4 regions of the Rahnella sp. PD4 genome follow, and region 4 is predicted to be linked to each of the others. Evidence: predicted binding sites of a transcription regulator. Region 4 holds the regulator's gene; each other region holds the start of a gene.
What was found. The regulator CRP, encoded in region 4, controls carbon source genes, mostly activating them, when cyclic AMP is high. The targets are predictions, from matches to a motif close to ATGTGANNNNNNTCACAT.

Region 1 (5,288 bases), on a different contig from region 4:
TACAGGTCGGGCTGGATGCGAACTGGCAGTTGTCCAAAATCCCCGGCTTGCCTGCGGCGGCGGCCAGTAAAATCTCTGGCGGAACGCCGTGGAAAGGCGATGTTAATATCACGCTGCCGCATAAAGGTACGCCGACGTACACCGTCAATGTGAACGCCGATCTGAAAGATGTGAGCAGTCACTTACCCGATCCCCTGGATAAGAAAGCCGGGCATGCGATGCCGCTGGTAGTGAACGTTAAAGGTGACCTTCACAGCTTTAATCTGCAAGGGGTGCTGGCGGGTAAAGACCAGTTCAACAGCCGCTGGCTGCTGGGCAAACAACTCCAACTGGATCGCGCCTCCTGGCAGGAAAACAGTAAAAAGACACCCCCCTTGCCGGATGACAGCAGCCTGACACTTCATCTGCCCGCGCTTGACGGTGAAAGCTGGCTGGGTTTGCTGTCGCCGGATAAAGCGACGCAGGATACCAATACTAAACTGGCGGGTTTCAGCTTCCCGCACCAGATCATCCTGACAACACCTGCGCTTACGCTAGGCGGGCAGGTCTGGAACGATCTGATTCTCACCTCGGTTCAGGGGCATCAGGGCATGGAAGTCAGCGCCAAAGGTAAGGAAATCGATGGCAGGCTGAATATGAATGACAACGGTCCGTGGCTGGCAAAGCTGAAATATGTTTATTTCAATCCGCAATGGACGCCGGAAGATGTGGCCGGCAGCGCACAGCCGGGCGGTAATCCGTTTGCTACCAATAAGATTTCGTTTGCCAGCTGGCCGTCATTACAGCTGCGTTGCGAAGCCTGTTGGTTCCTCGGTCAGAATTTCCGCAAGGTGAATGCTGACCTGACACCACAGGGCGATCAGCTGATGTTGCGTAACGGTCTGATTGATACCGGCGTCGCGCGGCTTGATGTGCAGGGCGACTGGACGCAGAACGGGCAGGGCGAGAACACCGGTCTCAAAGGCAAACTGACCGGTAAAAATATTGAGCAGGCAATGTCATTCTTTGGTGTGACCACCCCCCTGAAAGGTGCGCCGTTTGATATTAACTTTGATCTGCACTGGAAATCGGTGCCGTGGAAACCTGATGTCAGCACCCTGAACGGCACGTTGAAAAACACGCTGGGTAAAGGCGAGATTGCGGATATCGGCGCGGGTCGCGCCGGACAGTTACTGCGTCTGATCAGCTTCGATGCGTTGCTGCGCAAACTGCGTCTCGATTTCAGCGATACCTTTGGCCAGGGCTTCTATTTTGACTCGATCAAATCCACCGCCTGGATTAAAGATGGTGTACTTCATACCGATGACCTGCTGATTGATGGTCTGGAAGCGGATATCGCTATCACCGGGAAAGTCAATTTCGTCAATCAGCAACTGGATCTCGAAGCGGTCATTGCGCCGGAAATTTCCGCCACAGTGGGCGTCGCGACGGCATTTGTTATCAATCCGGTGGTCGGGGTTGCCGTTTTCGCTGCCAGTAAAGTGCTGGCACCGTTGTGGAATAAAATCTCGCTTATCCGCTATCAGATTGACGGCACCATCGCCGAACCTCGTATTAACGAAATTCTGCGTAAACCCGTTGAACATCCAAAAGTGGCCGCTGCGCAGTAATGCTTCGGGTGAAGGTGGCAGGAAACCTCTTTCGTGCTGTGTTAGGCTGTTAATAACCTTGTAACAATGGATTGTCTTGCGGGCAGACTGTGTAAACCTCAGTCTGCCTGCCGGACTTTCGTCTAAAAGAGAGTGAACATCTATGAGTCTGGCCTTAGTCAGTGAGCAGTTACTAACTGCTAATAATCTGAGTCATCAGGATCTGTTTTCCATTTTGGGCCAGTTGTCTGAACGTCGTCTCGATTATGCCGATCTCTTTTTCCAGTCCAGCTTCCACGAAGCCTGGGTGATCGAAGACAGCATCATCAAAGACGGTTCTTACAATATCGATCAGGGTGTCGGTGTCCGTGCGGTAAGCGGTGAAAAAACCGGTTTTGCCTATGCTGACCAAATCACGCTCAATGCCCTGAATCTCAGCGCAACAGCGGCCCGCAGTATTGTCCGCGAACAGGGCAATGGCAAAGCGCATATGCTGGGTGAAATTGCCTACAAATCTCTTTATTCTCCGCTGGATCCGCTGCAAAGCCTGCCGCGTGAAGCAAAAATCGAACTGCTGCACCGCGTCGACAAGATTGCCCGTGCGGCCGATAAGCGCGTGCAGGAAGTCAGTGCCAGCATCACCGGCGTGTATGAACATGTGCTGGTGGCTGCCACTGACGGTACGCTGGCGGCAGATATTCGCCCGCTGGTGCGCCTGTCCGTAAGCGTTCTGGTTGAACAGGACGGACGTCGTGAGCGTGGCTCCAGTGGCGGCGGCGGTCGTGTCGGTTATGATTACTTCCTCGAAACCGTGAACGGTGAAGTGCGCGCGGAAGCCTTTGCCCGTGATGCTGTACGTATGGCATTGCTGAACCTGACGGCAGTCGCCGCACCGGCTGGCGGCATGCCTGTTGTGCTGGGTTCCGGCTGGCCGGGTGTGCTGTTGCATGAGGCGGTAGGTCACGGTCTGGAAGGTGACTTTAACCGTCGCGGGACCTCGGTATTTAGCGGTCAGATGGGCAAGCGTGTGGCCTCTGAACTGTGTACCGTGGTGGATGATGGTACGCTGCCGGGTCTGCGTGGTTCACTGGCGATTGATGATGAGGGTGTGCCGGGTCAGTACAATGTGCTGATCGAAAATGGTGTGTTGAAAGGCTATATGCAGGACAAGCTGAATGCGCGTCTGATGGGGGTTTCGCCGACCGGTAACGGCCGTCGCGAATCCTACGCACATCTGCCGATGCCGCGTATGACCAATACCTATATGCTGGCCGGGAAATCAACGCCGGAAGATATCATCAGTAGCGTGGAATATGGCCTGTATGCGCCCAACTTCGGCGGGGGGCAGGTGGATATCACCTCGGGTAAATTCGTGTTCTCGACGTCCGAAGCGTATCTGATCGAAAAAGGCCGCATCACCAAACCGGTGAAAGGCGCGACGCTGATCGGCTCGGGCATTGAAGCAATGCAACAGATTTCCATGGTCGGCAACGATCTGGCGATCGATAAAGGGGTTGGCGTGTGCGGTAAAGAAGGTCAGAGCCTGCCGGTCGGGGTCGGTCAGCCCACCCTGAAGCTGGATAATCTGACCGTCGGCGGCACTGCGTAGTAGAAGATTATTTCGGTGTTATCCCTCCCCTTTCACACGGGGAGGTTTAATTCCACTGTGTGACTTTTATCCCCTGCCGGTATCCCTGATACACCTTGCTCACCCGTTTGAAATAATCCGTCAGATAATCAATACAGACCTGGACCTTCAGCGGCAGTTTGTCCTTTTGGGTATACAGCGCGTAAACCGGCCGCGGATCAGACTGATAGCTCCTGAACAGAATTTCCACTTCACCGGCATTGATCTCTTCAATGACCCACATCAGCGGCACATACGCGATACCGACACCGGCTTTCAGCCAGCGGATCATGGTCTGCGAATCGTTGGTGACGAAGCGGCCCTGCGGAGTAATGCGGGTCGAAATACCTTCGGGGGCGATCAGTTCAAATTCGCTGTCCGGGCGGACGCTGTACTCCAGCCATGAGAAATTCACCATATCTGCCGGTTTCTCCGGCGTCCCGTGCTGCGCCAGATAACTGTGTGCCGCGCATACCACCATCGGCATTGAGCCCAGGCGGGTGCAGAACAGACTGGAGTCTTGCAACGCACCCACGCGGATGACCATGTCCAGCCCGTCGGCGATAAGATCCGGTGCCGGAATGCCGGTCACCAGATTCACCGTCAGGCCGGGGTATTCAGTGAGCATTTCGGCGGTCATCGCAGCAAGAACATTTTGTGCCATTGTCGATGAGCTGCCGATGCGTAATGTGCCGGTCGGGGTGTTGTTGAAGGCATACAATTGTTCATGTACTTCGCGCACATCGTGCAACATTTTCCGGCAACCCTGATAGTAAAGCTTACCGGCTTCCGTCAGGCCAAGACTGCGGGTGCTGCGGTTTAGCAGTTTGATTTGTAAATCATTTTCCAGCTTTGAGATCGTCTGACTGATGGCGGAAACGCTCATGTCGAGGCGTCGTGCGGCCGCAGTAAAGGAGCCGCTTTCCACTACCTGAGCAAAGATCGACATGCGTTTTAATCGGTCCATTGTTAACTCTGGCTTAAAAGTGATTTAGATCACAGAACGTTGATTAGTTGATAATAAGCACGCTAATATACCCTTCCGGGCGATAAAGCTCAGGTTTCAGTTTTCCTGACATCATGCTTACCTTCGCACACTTCCCTGGCAACTTTGCAGCTTCATTGCTCTGCTCCCGTTGAATTATTTTTCATCGGGGTCGCGTGCCGTTGCCTAAAATAATAAATAATGCGTGCGCGGGACGTTATGCGTTTGTCCGTCGTAATAATGTAAGGAATTTTTGATGAGTTTGCTTCCGGTAATGGTGATTTTCGGATTGTCGTTTCCTCCGGTGTTTTTTGAAATACTGTTGGCGCTGGTGGTATTTTTTCTGCTGCGGCGTGTATTGCAACCCACCGGAATTTACGACTTTGTCTGGCACCCGGCGTTGTTCAACACAGCTTTGTACTGCTGTCTTTTCTACCTGATCTCCTGCATGTTCGTCTGAGGGCGTTGTGAAAAATTTCTCCATAAAAATAATACGTTACACAATAACGTTGATTCTTGTCGTGCTGGCTGTCATCGCAATCTTCAAAGCCTGGGCGTTCTATACAGAATCTCCATGGACCCGTGATGCCAAATTTACCGCTGACGTGGTGTCTATCGCGCCCGATGTCACCGGTCTGATTACCGATGTGCCGGTGGTTGATAACCAACTGGTGAAGAAAGGCCAGGTGCTGTTCAAAATCGACCAGCCGCGCTACCAGCAGGCGCTGGACGAAGCGAGCGCTGACGTCGCGTATTACCAGGCGCTGGTTTCTGAGAAAAAGCGCGAAGCCGGACGCCGTGTGAAACTGGGCGTTCAGGCCATGTCGCAGGAAGAAATCGATCAGGCAAATAACGTGTTGCAAACCGCTCAACATCAGATGGCGAAAGCGCAGGCTGCACGGGATCTGGCGGTGCTGGATCTGGAACGTACGGTGGTGGTGGCACCTGCCGACGGCTGGGTCACTAACCTGACCGTCCATCCGGGTAACTACATCAACCGTGGCTCGACTGCCGTGGCGCTGGTGAAGAAAAATTCCTTCTATATTCTTGCCTATCTTGAAGAAACCAAACTGTCCGGGCTGAAAAA
Region 2 (5,288 bases), on a different contig from region 4:
AAACTGGCAGGTGCCGCATGAAGACACTTCTCACCGTCTGCCTGCTGAGCGCCGCCTCCGCAGGCTTTACCGCCTGCGCCACGGCAGATGAAACCCAGGCTGCGCTGATCCGTCAGGGCCAGGAAGTGGCCACAGCAGCTGACTGTCAGGCCTGTCACACTGCGCCGGAAGGGGGAAAACCTTTTGCCGGTGGTTATGAAATCCACTCACCGATGGGCACGATTTATACCACCAACATTACGCCATCGAAGCAGTTCGGTATCGGCAACTATACTGAAGAACAGTTCGTCCGCGCAGTGCGTGAAGGCGTTCGTCCTGATGGTGCCAATCTTTATCCGGCCATGCCTTATACCTCTTACAGCCATATGAGCGATGCCGACATGCACGCGCTGTATGTTTACTTCCTGCAAGGGGTAAAGCCGGTCGAGCAACCGAATGTTGAAACCGCCCTGCCGTTCCCGTTCAGCATGCGTATTGCCATGGCGGGCTGGAACATGATTTATCTCGACAGCACGCCGTTTAAGCCGGATACATCGAAAAGTGAGCAATGGAACCGCGGTGCGTATCTGGTCAACGGTGCCGGTCACTGCGATACCTGTCATACGCCACGTAACCTGATGATGGGTTCTGTGACCGATCAACCGCTGGCAGGCGGCATGGTCGGCCCGTGGTATGCCCCCAATATCAGTTCGGATCCGGTCAGCGGTATTGGCAACTGGTCGCAGGCTCAGCTGGTGGAATACCTGAAAACCGGCCGCACCGCCGGGAAAAACCAGGCTGCGGGCGGTATGGCAGAAGCCGTTCAGAACAGCCTGCAATACATGTCGGACAGCGACCTGAACGCGATCGCCTTCTACCTGAAAAACAGCACGCCGGTTCGCGACCCGCGTGATACGCAGGCGGCGGACACCTTCGGTAAACCGGTGAATGTGGAAGAAGGTTTACGCGGCGCACATCCGTTTAATGCGAATAAAACCATCGACAACGGCGCAGCGTTGTTCAGTGGTTATTGCGCCAGTTGTCATCAGCCGGATGGCTCAGGCAGTGAAAATCAGGCTTATCCGTCGCTGTTCAATAATACCGCGACCGGCATGGGCAATGCGTCGAACCTGATTTCAGCCATCCTTTACGGCGTGGATCGTCAGGTCGGTGACCACCATGTGCTGATGCCGAAATTTGGCGTGGGTTCGTATGTCGGTCAGCTCGATGATCAGCAGATTGCTGACATCTCCAACTACGTGCTAAAGAACTACGGTAACGCAGCCATTCAGGTCAGTGCGCACGATGTCGCGGTGTTACGCGCCGGCGGCCCGGTCACATTGCTGGCAAAACTACAGCCGTTCATGGCGCCGGCGATGGTGGCCGGGGTGATTGTACTGCTGGTGCTGATTTTCTGGCTCGGCCGGAAACGCAAAACGAAAGTGGCGTAATCCGCAGACTGAAACGCAAAACGGCCCAAAAGGGCCGTTTTTTTGGGTCCGAACGGCAGAAAGGAGGCTAAAACTACCCTCTTCCCACCAGCGGCATAGCACTCGCCATCACGGTCATGGTCAGTACGTTGGTGTCGAGCGGCAAACCGGCCATAAACGCCACGGCCTCGCCGACGCGTTCCACCGGGATAACCGGTTCTTCAGCAATATGTCCGTCCGCCTGCATCCTGCCTGCCAGCGCTTTATTCCCCATATCCGTTGCTGCATTGCCGATATCAATTTGTCCGCAGGCAATATTAAAGGCACGTCCGTCCAGCGCGGTTGATTTCGTCAGGCCGGTGATCGCATGTTTACTGGCAGTATAGGGTGCGGAATTCGGCCTCGGTGACTGCGCCGAAATCGAACCGTTGTTGATGATACGCCCGCCCTGCGGCGACTGGCGTTTCATCAGCTTAACCGCCGCCTGCGTACACAAAAATGCACCGGTCAGATTGGTATTGATCACCGACAGCCAGTCTTCTACCGGCAGTTCGTCAATGGGTACATCCTTCACGTTATTACCGGCATTATTGAATAACAAATCCAGTCGTCCGAAGGTTTCCTGAATATCTTCAAACAGTGCGGCGACCGATTGCGGACGGGTCACATCCAGCTCACGGGCTACCGCCTGTCCCGGCGCAAACAACGACACAGCCTGCTCCAGTTTTGCCTGATTACGCCCGGCCAGTATCACTTTAAATCCGATAGCTTCCAGCGCTTTTGCAGCACTTAACCCGATGCCGCTCCCGCCGCCTGTCACTAATGCAATTTTGGTGTCTTCAGTGCTCATTTCAGCTCCTTCTACACAGCGGCCAGCATACCGCCATCAATAAACAGCAGATGTCCGTTGACAAAATCAGAGGCTTTGGATGACAGATAGACTGCACCGCCGACCAGCTCTTCCGGATTGCCCCAACGTGCGGCCGGTGTGCGTTTGCACAGCCATTCTGAGAATTCTTTGTTGTCTACCAGCGCCTGTGTCATGTCGGTTTTGAAATAACCCGGCGCGATTCCGTTCACCTGAATATTGTAGCGCGCCAGCTCAACGCACATGCCCCGGGTCAGCATTTTTACCGCGCCTTTCGATGCCGCATAAGGTGTAATGGTGTCACGCCCCAGTTCGCTTTGCATCGAACCGATATTAATGATTTTGCCGTGCCCGCGCGGGATCATGTAACGCGCCACCGCCTGCGACACCAGAAATACGGATTTCTGATTCACGGCAATGACATCGTCCCAGTCTTTTTCCGGAAACTCGGTGAATTTATGGCGGCGCTGGATCCCGGCGTTATTTATCAGTACATCAATGGGCCCGATGGTGCTTTCGATATGCTCAATCGCCTGATTCACCGCCTGACTGCAGGTGACATCAAACGACACCGCATGGGCAATAAAGCCCTCTGCCCGCAGGGCTTCAGCGGCCTTCTGCGTTGATTCCTGTTGGGTGCCGTTGATGATAATTTCTGCACCGTGCTGCGCCAGCCCTTTCGCCAGCAGGAAACCCAGACCGCGCGTCGAGCCGGTAATCAGAATCTTTTTATTATCCAGTGAGAAGAGATTTGTCATGACGTTGGCCTTATTGAATGCTGATTTAAAAAGTTAGCTTCACTACACCGGTTTACTCTGCGCTAAACTGTGATGCAGATCACCTGCCGGAATGTTAAAAAACCCTGTTACTCCCGGTGTGATCATCATCATTTTGGTAACAATCTCCGGCACTTTCTGTTTCAATAATCAGGACTATTTGCAGGCCCAACCAGGAACTTTCCGCATGAGAAACCAGCGCGTGACATTACAGGACATCGCCCAACTGGCGGATGTCACGAAGATGACGGTGAGCCGTTTTCTGCGCACGCCGGAAAAGGTGTCTCCTGAAACCCGTGATCGCATCACGAAGGTCATGGAAGAGGTGGGATATCCGCTGGAAGAAGCCCGCGGACCGGCCAGAGCGCCGCGTATCGGCATTTTAGTGCCGTCGTTTAACAACCAGATTTTCTCGGACTTACTGGCGGGCATTGAGTCGGTCACTTCCGCGCAGGGCTTTCAGACGCTGGTAGTCAATTACGATTACAGCAAAGAACGCGAGGAAGAACACATCATCAATCTGCTCGGTTATCAGCTGGCCGGATTGATCCTCACTGATTCCGTGCATACGCTGAAAGCCGATAAGTACCTGAATGCGGCAGAAATTCCTGTGGCCCAGGTGATGGATCTCGACGACCCGCACGGGCGCATCGCCGTCGGTTTTGATAATCAGCAGGCGGGTTATGATATGGCGAATACCTTGCTCGCCAGCGGCAAAGAACATGTGGTGTATTTCGGTTCGATGTCTGACGCCCGTGACCAGAAGCGTTATCAGGGTTACAGCCGCGCCATGAATGAACGCGGACTGACGCCGGTGCATATCACGCCGAATAAAGTGTCGTCGGTATCTATCGGTGCGGGCATGCTGGCCATGGCGCGTCAGTTATATCCGCAGACCAACGCGATTTTGTGTACCAATGACGATATTGCCGTCGGCGTGTTACAGGAATGTATCAAACTGCGGATCCGCGTCCCGCAGGATATGGCAATTTCCGGTTTTCACGGGCTGGATATCGGTCTGGCAACCACACCATTATTAGCCAGCGTTATCACTCCGCGCTTTGAAATGGGGAAAGTGGTGGCGGAGATATTGCTTAAAAAAATCAGAAACCTGCCCACGATCGAACGCGTGGATTTGCATTACCGGATCTCCCTCGGCGGCACCATTTAACTCTCCTTTTCCCTCTATTTCCCCCCTGCGGACCTGCACACAAACTCCGGTGCAGGATCACGTAAGTGGTAACACCTTTTCTTAACATAATTCAACGTGACGTCTGTCACGAAATACTTTCCTCAAAATGCTTTTATTAAGTCATCGCCGAAAGACGAGATATTTAATAAAACGTCGCATTGAACATGCTCTAAATAATTCAGATTACAGGAAGGCGGCAAGAGCGTTAATCCCCGGGAACTGAAACAAGTCAGTGACCGGCGTTAGCGGGTGCGGACAACGCATCTGTAGCCTGAAGTATGACGAGCATCACCGAGGAGCACAGAATGGATAATAAGATTCCTAAGGCACGCTGGCTGCGCGTAATAACGCCAATTCTTATTGCTTGCATTATTTCCTTCATGGACAGGGTCAATATTAGTTTTGCTATGCCTGGCGGCATGGATGCCGAATTAGGAATTACCGCTTCAATGGCCGGTCTGGCCGCCGGTATTTTCTTTATCGGGTATTTATTCCTGCAGGTTCCGGGCGGCAGTCTGGCAGTACATGGCAGCGGACGAAAATTTATCGCCTGCTCTCTGGTTGCCTGGGCAATTATTTCGATTCTGACCGGTGTGATTACGAATCAGTATCAGCTGCTGTTCCTGCGCTTTGCGCTGGGTGTGGCAGAAGGCGGGATGCTGCCGGTTGTGCTGACGATGGTCAGTAACTGGTTCCCCGATAAAGAACGTGGCCGCGCCAATGCTTATGTGCTGATGTTCGCCCCGCTCGGCGGAATGATCACCGCGCCGCTGTCGGGTTTTATTCTGGATACGCTCGACTGGCGCTGGTTATTCATCATTGAAGGGGCATTATCGTTTGTCGTGATGCTGTTCTGGTGGTTTACCATCAGCGATCGGCCTGAAGAAGCAAAATGGCTGTCTGAGCGTGAACGCGACTATCTGATTACCGAGCTGAACCGAGAACGCGAAGCCCTGAGAGCCCTGGCACCGGTGAATAACGCCCCGCTGAAAGAAGTGTTCCGCAACCGGTCTATCGTCAAACTGATCATTATTAATTTTTTC
Region 3 (5,288 bases), on a different contig from region 4:
TCGAGATGGGTTTTTTGTTGGGTAGCAAGACCAGATTCATCGACCACTTGTTGAATGTTTACGAATTTCACTTCCTTTTCCCCACCAGTTTGTGAATCACACCCGGAAAGCAAGCTTCCTGCAAGAATGGCTAAAGCAAGCGCTTTGCTGAAACGACGATTAATGACTGAATTCATAAAAATCCTAATTTGAATTGCTATATTAAATAAGAAATGAAAAATTATTATCCATAATTAATCGAACAATTCTAATTAATGAATTCTAAAGCATTCGTTAATCGAAAGCTTAATCCTGAAAATTCATAAGATTAATAAAATCTTCTTATATCGATCAGCATTTTGGAAGTGCTTATTCTTCCCCGGGTAGGAAAATCCCTTTTGTATAGGAAAGGAGAAGGCATCGGCACTCAATTAAAAGGGAATAAGAAGCATTAAGGCTGAATAAGCGCGTTAATACGGGACATGCGGAGGATTATTTCATCGGAAAAATACCCCCGCAATGTGTCTAAAAACAGACGCAGGGGCGTTCTCTGTGTCCCCCTTCGGCTGAAGGGGGGAAGATGTTATGCGAAGAATTTCGCCAGCACGAATAATCCGACAGATACGTTAATTGCGCCGCCTATGCGGGTAGCAATTTGCGCGAAGGGCATCAGCGTCATGCGGTTACCGGATGTCAGAATTGCCACGTCACCGGTGCCGCCCTGCCCGCTCTGACAGCAGGAGACGATCGCCACATCGATAGGATGCATGCCGATTTTCTTACCCACATAAAAGCCGGTGCCGACCAGCGCCATTACGGTGGTCACAATCACCAGCAGGTTCTGAATAGTGAAAGCGTTGATCAGCTCCTGCCAAGGCGTAATGGCCACCCCTACCGCGAATAACACCGGATAAGTTACCGCCGTACGGAAGAATTTATACACCGTCATTGAACCGTGCTGAATAGTCGGCGAAACGCCGTTAGCCAGTTTCACCAGCACCGCCGCAAACAACATGCCCACGGGCGCCGGCAGGCCAATCCATTTCTGGCCCAGCATTCCGACCATGTACAACAGGATCGCCAGCAGTGCGCCACAGGCCAGCGCATTGACGCCCGGGTTACCGTTAAATTCCTCAGTACCGCTGCCCATCTTGCCGTTGCCCGACGGCATCAGCTGGCCTTCACCCGTCAGATGTGGATAACGTTTCCCCAGCTGATTCAGCACACCCGCCAGCACAATGGCCGTCAGACCGCCAAGCATAACAATCGGCAGAATGCGCCCAAGCGCCACACCTTGCTCCATATGCAGGATGGTCGCGTAACCCATCGACAGCGGGATTGCGCCTTCTCCTACACCACCGGCCATGATTGGCAGGATCAGGAAAAAGAAGGTTTGCACCGGCGGTAAACCTAAAACCGTGCCCATCGCCATACCGGCGATCATCCCGACAACTTCGCCGCACAGCATCGGCACAAAAATACGCATAAAGCCCTGAATCAACACCTGACGATTCATGCTCATGATGCTGCCGACAATAATGCAGCAAATATAGAGGTAGAGAATATTGGTGGATTTATAAAATTTGACCGTGGAGTCAACAACAACATCCGGCAGCAGACCATAATGCACCATCGCCGAAGGAATAAACGTGGCACAAATCGCCGCGGCCCCCAGTTTCCCTACCACAGGTAAGCGTTTACCGAACTCACCGCAGGCAAAGCCGAAGAAGGCCAGCGTGGCGACCATCACCACGATGTCGCTCGGCAACTTGCCGTTCAGGCAGTCAAGCAGGATCAGTACGCCCGCCAGCAGAAAAAATGGCAGCGGGATGATGCCTATTTTGTAGTTATCAAGAATGTGCCACCATTTTTGTCTGGCTGAAAGGCCGGAGGTTTTCGTTTCTTTGACAGCGATGTAGGAATCGTCGGTTGTGCTCATGACATTGCCTCTTTCTTCGGAAGTCTTTTCTTATTGATGGTCTGAGCATATGAAAACGACCGGTCAGCCGGATGTGAGGTTGTTCAAATTAAAATCGCAGGGATAAAGGTTGTTATGGTGTTTATGGTGTTAATGCACCTTGCTTTATAAGGATTATAAGATTAGTAGTAAAACCCACCCTTAACCCTGTCATTACTGTGTGAAATCATCGCCATTTTAATCTCCTGTTCACAACTCTGCTTCTCTGCGATTACGGCTCACATTTTGCCGTGATAGGCTTATTCAATGTATGTTTTAAGTTCGCCTTGCAGCAGGTCGTATGAAATTCAGATTACCTTTTCAGGTAAAACTCTTTTTATCTCTGGTGGTATTTTCCTGCGTGTTGCTGGCACTGCTGGGGGCGATTTTATTTCATATTATCGACCGCCAGTTGCATCATGATCTCGGTCAGCGTGCCCGGGTTCAGGCCAGCGAGATTGCGCTGATGCCAGGGCTGGCGCAGAAAGTTAAGGCGCGGGATATTTCCGGCATCGCACAGCTTATCCAGCCATTACGCGATAAAAGTGACGCCAGTTATATCGTCATCGGCGACACCCGCGAGCTGCATCTTTATCATTCCGAATCGCCGGATCGCGTAGACCTGCCGATGATTGGCGGTGATAACGCCGGTGTACTGGCCGGTAAAACCATTATTTCTGTGCGTCAGGGCGGCATTGGCGTTTCATTACGCAGCAAAGCCCCGATTCTGGATGCGAATAACCAGGTGATCGGGATTGTTTCGGTCGGTTATCTCACCTCATATATCGACAATATTAATGGCCGCCGTCTGGCGCAGGCCGGTTTATACGGTTTGCTGCTTTTATTATTGTTGTTTATCTTTTCCTGGATGTTTACCCGCAACGTTAAAAGACAGATGTTCTGGCTGGAACCCAAAGATATCGCCCTGCTGGTTCGCCAGCAAAAAGCTTTACTGGAAGCCATGTATGAAGGCGTATTTGCGGTTAACGCTGAAAAGCAGCTGATTTCCATTAACCGGGCTGCGCGTGAATTGCTCGATATCCGCCGGCCCGAAAACGAACTGCTGGGTAAACCCCTGGCGGAGGTGCTTCAGACGCCTCCCGCATTCTTCACGCAAAGCGGCGTCAGTGGAAATAACAGTCAACATGATCAGATTACGGTACTTAATCAGCGCCAGGTGATCGTCAACCGCGTGCCAATCGAACTGGAACCCGGTGCAGAAAGTGGCTGGGTATTCAGTTTCCGCGATAAAAATGACATTAATACGCTGAGCAGCCAGTTGAGTCAGGTGAAACGCTATGCTGATAATCTGCGCATCATGCGCCATGAACAGCTCAACTGGACCGCCACGCTGGCAGGTTTGTTGCAAATGCAGCGTTACGATGACGCCATGCACTATATACAGGCGCAATCGGAAGGCGCACAGGCGGTGCTGGATTTCGTCTCAGCGCGCTTTACCTCACCCGCGCTGTGCGGCCTGCTGCTGGGGAAATACGTCAGCGCGCGTGAAAAAGGCGTCGGGCTGAGTTTCGACCCGGCTTGTCAGCTCACCCGCATTCCGGCAGGCATTAGCGAAACCGAGCTGATGTCCGTAGTCGGTAACTTGCTCGATAACGCCGTGGACGCCACGCTGAAAGCGCTGTCGCCGCCTGCACCGGTTGAATTGTATATTTCCGACAGAAACCAGGAACTGCTGATTGAAGTCGCCGATCAGGGCAACGGTGTGGAAGATGCGCTCAAACCGCACCTGTTTGAACAAGGCGTCACCAGTAAGCCTTCCAGCGGACAGGACGCCACGGGTGCAGAACATGGCATCGGCCTGTATCTGGTTGCCGGTTATGTCCGTCAGGCGGGTGGTAGCATCGAAATATCAGACAACACGCCGCAAGGTACGATATTTTCAGTCTTTATCCCGTACCCGGCTGAAGCGTTAACAGGACAGAACCATGAATAACAGCAGCGCACTTGATGTCGTGATTGTGGAAGATGAGCCGCATCTGGCCGGTCTGCATCGTGATTTTATCGAGCAAAATTTTAATCTGCGCGTGGTGGGCATTGCGGCCACACTGGAACAGGCGCGTTCTCTGCTGCGGCTGCATCAGCCGCGGTTGATCTTGCTGGACAATTATTTGCCCGATGGTCAGGGCGTGGATCTGATCGACAGCCCGTTGCTGAAAAGTGTCGAATGTTCGGTCATTTTCATCACCGCCGCCAGCGACATGCAAACCTGCAGCCAGGCAATGCGCAGTGGCGCGTTCGATTACATTATCAAGCCGGTGTCATTTCATCGCCTGCGCAGTTCACTTGAACGCTTCATGCAACTGGTGCAAACCCTGCGTAATGTCAAAGTTGTTGATCAGCGGGCGCTGGATAAACTGTTTAATCTGCCCGCTACCGACACACCTTCAGCGCCTTCAGCCAAAGGCATTGAGCCGAATACGCTGGAACTGGTTCAGCGTGCGTTCACCACCAAACCTGATGTCAGCTGGTCAGTCGAGCAGGTGGTAGAAGAAGTCGGGATCAGCAAAACGACAGGCCGCCGTTATCTGGAATATTGCGTGGAAATTGGCTTTATCGCCGTGGAGATGCAGTACGGAAATATCGGTCACCCGAGGCGCCTGTATCGCAAAATAGCCGATGGCGGGAAATCTGCGTCATGATGTCCAATTGTGTCGGTTTCCCTGAGCGAATTACCCCCTCCTGCCGGTGTTCTCACCGGCCAATTTCCGGCTTACCCCACCTGTTCAGGCTATTATTTCAGTGCATATTCATGTTTCAGACAACCGGTAAATTTCCGGCTTTCACGCAAATCTGAAATCTCTATTTACACCTGCCAATATGCACCGGCCATCACGCATTAATTTCATTTAAATTACAAAATTCAAACCCGCTAAAACCCCACAAAGAAAAAAGTTATTAATTTTATTAAAATCAAGTAATTAACTATATTCTTAACGGATTACCCTGTCCTTTAATTAGGGGAATAACCTCAAATATTTTCACCCGGAAATTTGTCATTAATTGTCAACGTTCACCGGGCGAAATTAGCCCCTCAAATACCAACAAATACAAAACCTGGAAATCAATCATGATTATTCCCCGGAAACATTGAGACTTGTCTCAGAATTTCGATGTGTTAGGGTATAACGCGTTCACTATTTCGTTACAGGCAAAATCCTATACGGTCCAACACAAAAACTAGACATCGAGCCGATACGGCTATTTATATCCAAGGAATGCACATTGCATGGCAATTAAAATCGAAGTAAAGAATCTTTATAAGGTATTTGGTGAAAATCCGGATCGCGCTTTCAAGATGATTGACGCAGGTAAGGGTAAAGAAGAAATTTTT
Region 4 (5,288 bases):
CAATGTTAAAAGTGTACCACGCACGCTTGCTGCGCAGCAGGCGACCAATCACCGTGCCGAAGCCAAGCCAGATGATGCCCGATACCAGGTTCACCAGGAACATCCCAAGGCTGATACCGGCAATCGAAGGATTATAGGCGGCGCCCGCCAGACTGAAGCTCGCGACCGCACCCAGTCCCATCAGCCAGGCTTTCGGATTAAGAAATTGCAGCAACCAGCCCTGATACAAACGGATCGGTTTTGGCGGCGGCGCACCGGTTTCCAGTTTTTCATAGGCAGACGTTGCAATCTTCCACGCCAGCCACAGCAGATACAGGCTACCGGCGATTTTGAGAAACAGGTGTAACGCAGGATAAATCGTGATGAGACCGCCGACACCAAAGGCCACCAGCAGCAAAATACTTTGCATACCAAGCATAATGCCGACCATCAGCCAAAGTGAACGGAAGAACCCAAAGTTAGCGCCAGACGTGGTGAGTAACATATTGTTCGGGCCGGGGGTAATGGCGGCGACCCATAAAAATCCAAGCATCGATAAAAATAAACCAGGTTCCATTTAATTTGGGTTCTCCGACCCGAAAGATGTGCGATAGCATTGAAGCTAACAGCGTGATATTGATCGCACAAGAGCCTCTTAAGAGAAATTTATTCATCTTATGGTTGAAACCTTTCGCCCCTTACGCGGGGCCAGTAATCCGCACATCCAGACGCTACTCCCGCGACTGATAAGACGGCATGCAACACTTAAACCTCACTGGCAAAGGCTGGATACGCCGGACGGCGATTTTCTGGATTTAGCCTGGAGTGAAGATCCGGCACAGGCGCGACATAAACCTCGCATGATCCTGTTTCACGGCCTGGAAGGCAGCTTTTACAGCCCGTATGCGCACGGCTTATTGCAGGCGTGGAAAGACAAAGGCTGGCTTGGTGTGGTCATGCATTTCCGCGGATGCGGCGGTGAACCTAATAAGCTGCTGCGTATTTATCATTCCGGTGAAACCGAAGATGCCCGCTTTTTCATTCACTGGCTCAATGAGACCTATGGCGAAGTCCCGACCGGCGCGGTAGGTGTGTCACTCGGCGGCAATATGTTGACGTGTTATCTCGGGCAGGAAGGCGAAAATTGTACGTTGAGCGCCGCCGTGGTGGTCTCCGCACCGCTGATGCTGGAACCTTGCGCTTACCGGCTGGAACGCGGTTCATCACGGATTTATCAGCACTATCTGCTCGGTCAGCTCAAAGGCAATGCCTCGCGTAAGCTGGCAAAATACCCTGGGACATTGCCCGTCACGCTGGCGCAACTGAAAGCCATGCGTCGTCTTCGTGAATTTGACGATGCTATTACCTCAAAAGCGCACGGATTTACCGACGCGCTGGATTATTACCGCCGGTGCAGCGGTCTGCCGTTACTGGCACAGGTCAGAACCCCCCTGCTGATTATCCACGCCAAAGACGATCCGTTTATGACACCCGACGTCATCCCGAAAGCAGAAGATTTACCGGATTGCGTGGAATATCAGTTAACGGAACATGGCGGACATGTCGGCTTTGTGTCCGGCAGCTTACGTAACCCCCAAATGTGGCTGGAACAACGCATTCCGGCCTGGATCGCCCCCTATTTAGAAAATAAGACTAAGGAAAAAACAGAGTGATTATTCCCTGGCAGGAACTGGATCCTGAACTGCTCACCAGCGTGGTGGAATCCTTCGTATTGCGCGAAGGCACCGATTACGGCGAGCAGGAAAGATCGCTGGAACAAAAAGTCGATGACGTGAAACGTCAGCTGAAAAGCGGTGATATTGTGCTGGTATGGTCAGAGTTGCATGAAACGCTGAATATTATGCCACGCGGTCAGTTCCGCGCCGGGCAGGAAGAAGTGCCGCAGGACGGGTAGAGCCGCTCGAAAGCAGGTTGTGACAACCTGTCACTTCGCGAATAAATATGGTAACAATAGGCTTAATTATGCGCAGCACGGCACTACATTTTCAACCACAGAAAAGACCGCGTCACGCCAGCCTGTATCCCCTTTCTGGAGAAAAGCATTTATGTCAGCCAAACATCCTGTTATTGCCGTTACCGGTTCGAGCGGTGCAGGCACCACGACCACCAGCGTGGCGTTTCGTAAAATATTTCAACAGCTTGGCTTACGCGCTGCGGAGCTGGAAGGCGACAGTTTTCACCATTTCACCCGTCCTGAAATGGATGCGGCGATCCGTAAGGCACGCGATCTCGGGCGCCACATCAGTTATTTCGGGCCGGAAGCCAATGACTTTGGTTTGCTGGAAAAAAGCTTTATCGAATATGGCAAAACCGGCACCGGCCGTTCACGTAAGTATTTGCATACTTATGACGAAGCGGTTCCCTATAATCAGGTGCCGGGCACGTTTACGCCATGGCAGGCGTTGCCGGAACCAACGGATATCTTATTCTATGAAGGCCTGCACGGCGGTGTAGTGACAGACAAAATTGATGTCGCCGCCCAGGTCGATTTGCTGGTCGGCGTTGTGCCTATCGTTAACCTGGAGTGGATCCAGAAACTGGTGCGCGATACCGGGGAGCGTGGCCATTCACGTGAAGCAGTGATGGATTCCGTCGTGCGTTCGATGGATGATTATATCAGCTACATTACGCCGCAGTTTTCCCGCACCCACATCAACTTCCAGCGTGTGCCGACTATCGACACCTCAAACCCGTTCGCAGCAAAAGCCATTCCGTCACTGGATGAAAGCTTTGTGGTGATCCATTTCCAGGGACTGGACGACATCGATTTCCCCTATCTGCTGGCAATGTTGCAGGGGTCATTTATCTCGCACATCAAAACGCTGGTGGTACCAGGTGGGAAAATGGGGCTGGCAATGGAGCTGATCATGGCGCCACTGGTGCAGCGCCTGATGGAAGGTAAGAAAATCGAGTAAACTTTATTCCGCTGCAATCACTTCAAAGCTGTGGGTGATGGTGGCCGCTTTACCCAACATCAGAGACACTGAACAGTATTTTTCGGCAGAAAGGCTGACCGCACGTTCAACAATCTTATCGGTCAGATCCTTACCGGTGACGATAAAATGCAGATTGATATGCGTGAACAGACGCGGCGCTTCTTCGCGGCGTTGTGAAGTCAGCTTCACTTCACAATCACGCACGTCATTACGGCCTTTCTGTAAAATAGATACCACGTCAATTGCACTGCAGCCGCCTGCGGACATCAGTAACATTTCCATCGGGCTTGGGGCTTTATCGCCCGCGTTACCATCCATTGAAATCTGATGACCCGACGCTGACTCACCTAAAAAGGTCAGCCCTTCAACCCATTTGACACGTGCGTGCATGAACTATTCTCCCGGTGAATAAACTTTTAGAAATCTGCTCTCAGAGTACCCTTTAGACCAAAATCTGGCAACGTAACCCGATCGCCATCATGCTGAAGCGAGACAACAGAAGACAGCATCTCAAACCTGTGCTACAAACAAAGCCGAAACATACTTTCCAGTAAATTGCGGTGACGGTTTTTGCGGTTTAAGAACAGAACCCACGGTGTTAACAGCAATAAACAGGCTGTTGCACTCCGACATCCGCTTGCAGCATTTCTGGGGAGTTATATGCTGAAAGGGCGCTTTGGATTTGAAGTGCCATACAGGGAACTCTGAGCCCTGTGATTTTGGGCAGCGATAACAACAGAGGATAATAGCTAATGGTTCTCGGCAAGCCACAAACAGACCCGACTCTTGAATGGTTCCTGTCTCACTGTCATATACATAAGTATCCTTCTAAAAGTACGCTGATTCACCAGGGTGAAAAAGCCGAAACGCTTTACTACATCGTGAAAGGGTCAGTTGCTGTCCTGATTAAAGATGAAGAAGGCAAGGAAATGATACTGTCCTACCTTAACCAAGGTGACTTCATCGGTGAGCTGGGACTCTTCGAAGAAGGTCAGGAACGTAGTGCCTGGGTACGTGCTAAAACTGCCTGTGAAGTGGCTGAAATTTCGTATAAAAAGTTCCGCCAGCTGATTCAGGTTAACCCGGATATTCTGATGCGTCTCTCCGCGCAGATGGCCAACCGTCTGCAAGTGACGTCAGAGAAAGTCGGCAACCTTGCCTTCCTCGACGTAACCGGTCGTATCGCTCAAACGTTGCTCAACCTGGCTAAACAGCCTGATGCAATGACCCATCCGGACGGGATGCAAATCAAGATTACCCGTCAGGAAATTGGCCAAATCGTCGGTTGTTCACGTGAAACAGTCGGACGAATCCTCAAAATGCTGGAAGATCAGAGCCTGATCTCCGCACACGGGAAAACGATTGTCGTTTACGGCACACGTTAATCCCTCGAAAATTGGCGCGGCAGAATACTGTCGCGCCTTTTTTATGGGCTAAGCTTTACCCATGACGTTATGGCGAAAACTGTTTTACCATCCTGAAGTGAATTACGCGCTGCGCCAGACGCTGGTGTTGTGCCTGCCTGTTGGCATTTGCTGGCTGTTTGGCAACTTGCAAATGGGTCTGCTGTTTTCCCTCTGCCCGGCCTGCTGTAACATCGCCGGTCTGGATACCCCGCACAAACGCTTTTTCAAACGTCTGATCGTCGGCGGTTCACTGTTTGCCGTGAGCAGTATTCTGCTGCAACTGATGCTGGAAAACTGGCACGTTCCGCTGCCGCTGATCATGCTATCGCTGGCGTTATTGCTCGGCGTTACCGGTGAAATCAGCCCGTTACATGCGCGCCTGTTACCCGGCGCGCTGGTAGCCACTATTTTCACACTGAGTATGGTCGGCGTGCGCCCGATGTGGCAGGCACCGGTGCTGTTCGCAGCAGGCACAGCCTGGTACGGGGTGTTTAACTGGGTGTGGTTTCGTATTTCGCAAGAACAGCCTATGCGCGAAACGCTCAGCCAGCTTTATCTGCAACTCGCGGATTATTTCGAGGCCAAGTACAGTCTGCTGACGCAACATACCGATCCCGAGACGGCGTTGCCGCCATTACTTACCCGTCAGCAGCAGGTTATCGATCTGATTGCCCTGCTTTATCAGCAATTACACATGCTGCCACAACACGGACATCATCATCACCATAAGCGACTGTTTCAGCTTTTTCAGGTTGCTCTCGATTTGCAGGAGCACATTACCGTCAGCCTGCATCAGCCGGAGGAAGTACAGAAACTGGTTGAGGAAAGCCATGCAGAAGCGGTAATCCGCCGCAATGCGCAGGTGATTTCCACCCGTCTTCGGGTGATTGCCGGCGATATTCTTTATCACCGTTTATCTGAGCGCTTTACCATGGCCAATGAGCTG

Region 1: aaeR (HTH-type transcriptional activator AaeR) is a predicted target of CRP. The motif match lies at 4,201-4,218, and genes of this name have one in related genera.
Region 2: idnO (gluconate 5-dehydrogenase) is a predicted target of CRP. The motif match lies at 3,152-3,169, and genes of this name have one in related genera.
Region 3: ACOZIO_RS20205 (2-hydroxycarboxylate transporter family protein) is a predicted target of CRP. The motif match lies at 1,990-2,007, and genes of this name have one in related genera.

What each region holds. Positions count from the first base shown of each region.
Region 1 covers NZ_JBLZQF010000007.1:129,727-135,014, reverse strand. The annotation lists gene yhdP (AsmA2 domain-containing protein YhdP) at 1-1,610, shown strand, start outside; gene tldD (metalloprotease TldD) at 1,753-3,198, shown strand; gene aaeR (HTH-type transcriptional activator AaeR) at 3,245-4,183, opposite strand; gene aaeX (p-hydroxybenzoic acid efflux pump operon protein AaeX) at 4,458-4,661, shown strand; gene aaeA (p-hydroxybenzoic acid efflux pump subunit AaeA) at 4,669-5,288, shown strand, end outside.
Region 2 covers NZ_JBLZQF010000002.1:466,369-471,656, forward strand. The annotation lists gene ACOZIO_RS06810 (GMC family oxidoreductase) at 1-21, shown strand, start outside; gene ACOZIO_RS06815 (c-type cytochrome) at 18-1,430, shown strand; gene ACOZIO_RS06820 (SDR family oxidoreductase) at 1,504-2,259, opposite strand; gene idnO (gluconate 5-dehydrogenase) at 2,271-3,035, opposite strand; gene ACOZIO_RS06830 (LacI family DNA-binding transcriptional regulator) at 3,241-4,224, shown strand; gene ACOZIO_RS06835 (MFS transporter) at 4,551-5,288, shown strand, end outside.
Region 3 covers NZ_JBLZQF010000009.1:154,135-159,422, forward strand. The annotation lists gene ACOZIO_RS20200 (hypothetical protein) at 1-176, opposite strand, end outside; gene ACOZIO_RS20205 (2-hydroxycarboxylate transporter family protein) at 563-1,918, opposite strand; gene ACOZIO_RS20210 (ATP-binding protein) at 2,238-3,890, shown strand; gene ACOZIO_RS20215 (response regulator) at 3,883-4,596, shown strand; gene proV (glycine betaine/L-proline ABC transporter ATP-binding protein ProV) at 5,184-5,288, shown strand, end outside.
Region 4 covers NZ_JBLZQF010000005.1:12,648-17,935, forward strand. The annotation lists gene ACOZIO_RS14110 (LysE family translocator) at 1-556, opposite strand, end outside; gene ACOZIO_RS14115 (hydrolase) at 657-1,652, shown strand; gene ACOZIO_RS14120 (YheU family protein) at 1,649-1,894, shown strand; gene ACOZIO_RS14125 (phosphoribulokinase) at 2,046-2,915, shown strand; gene ACOZIO_RS14130 (OsmC family protein) at 2,919-3,326, opposite strand; gene crp (cAMP-activated global transcriptional regulator CRP) at 3,689-4,321, shown strand; gene ACOZIO_RS14140 (YccS/YhfK family putative transporter) at 4,383-5,288, shown strand, end outside.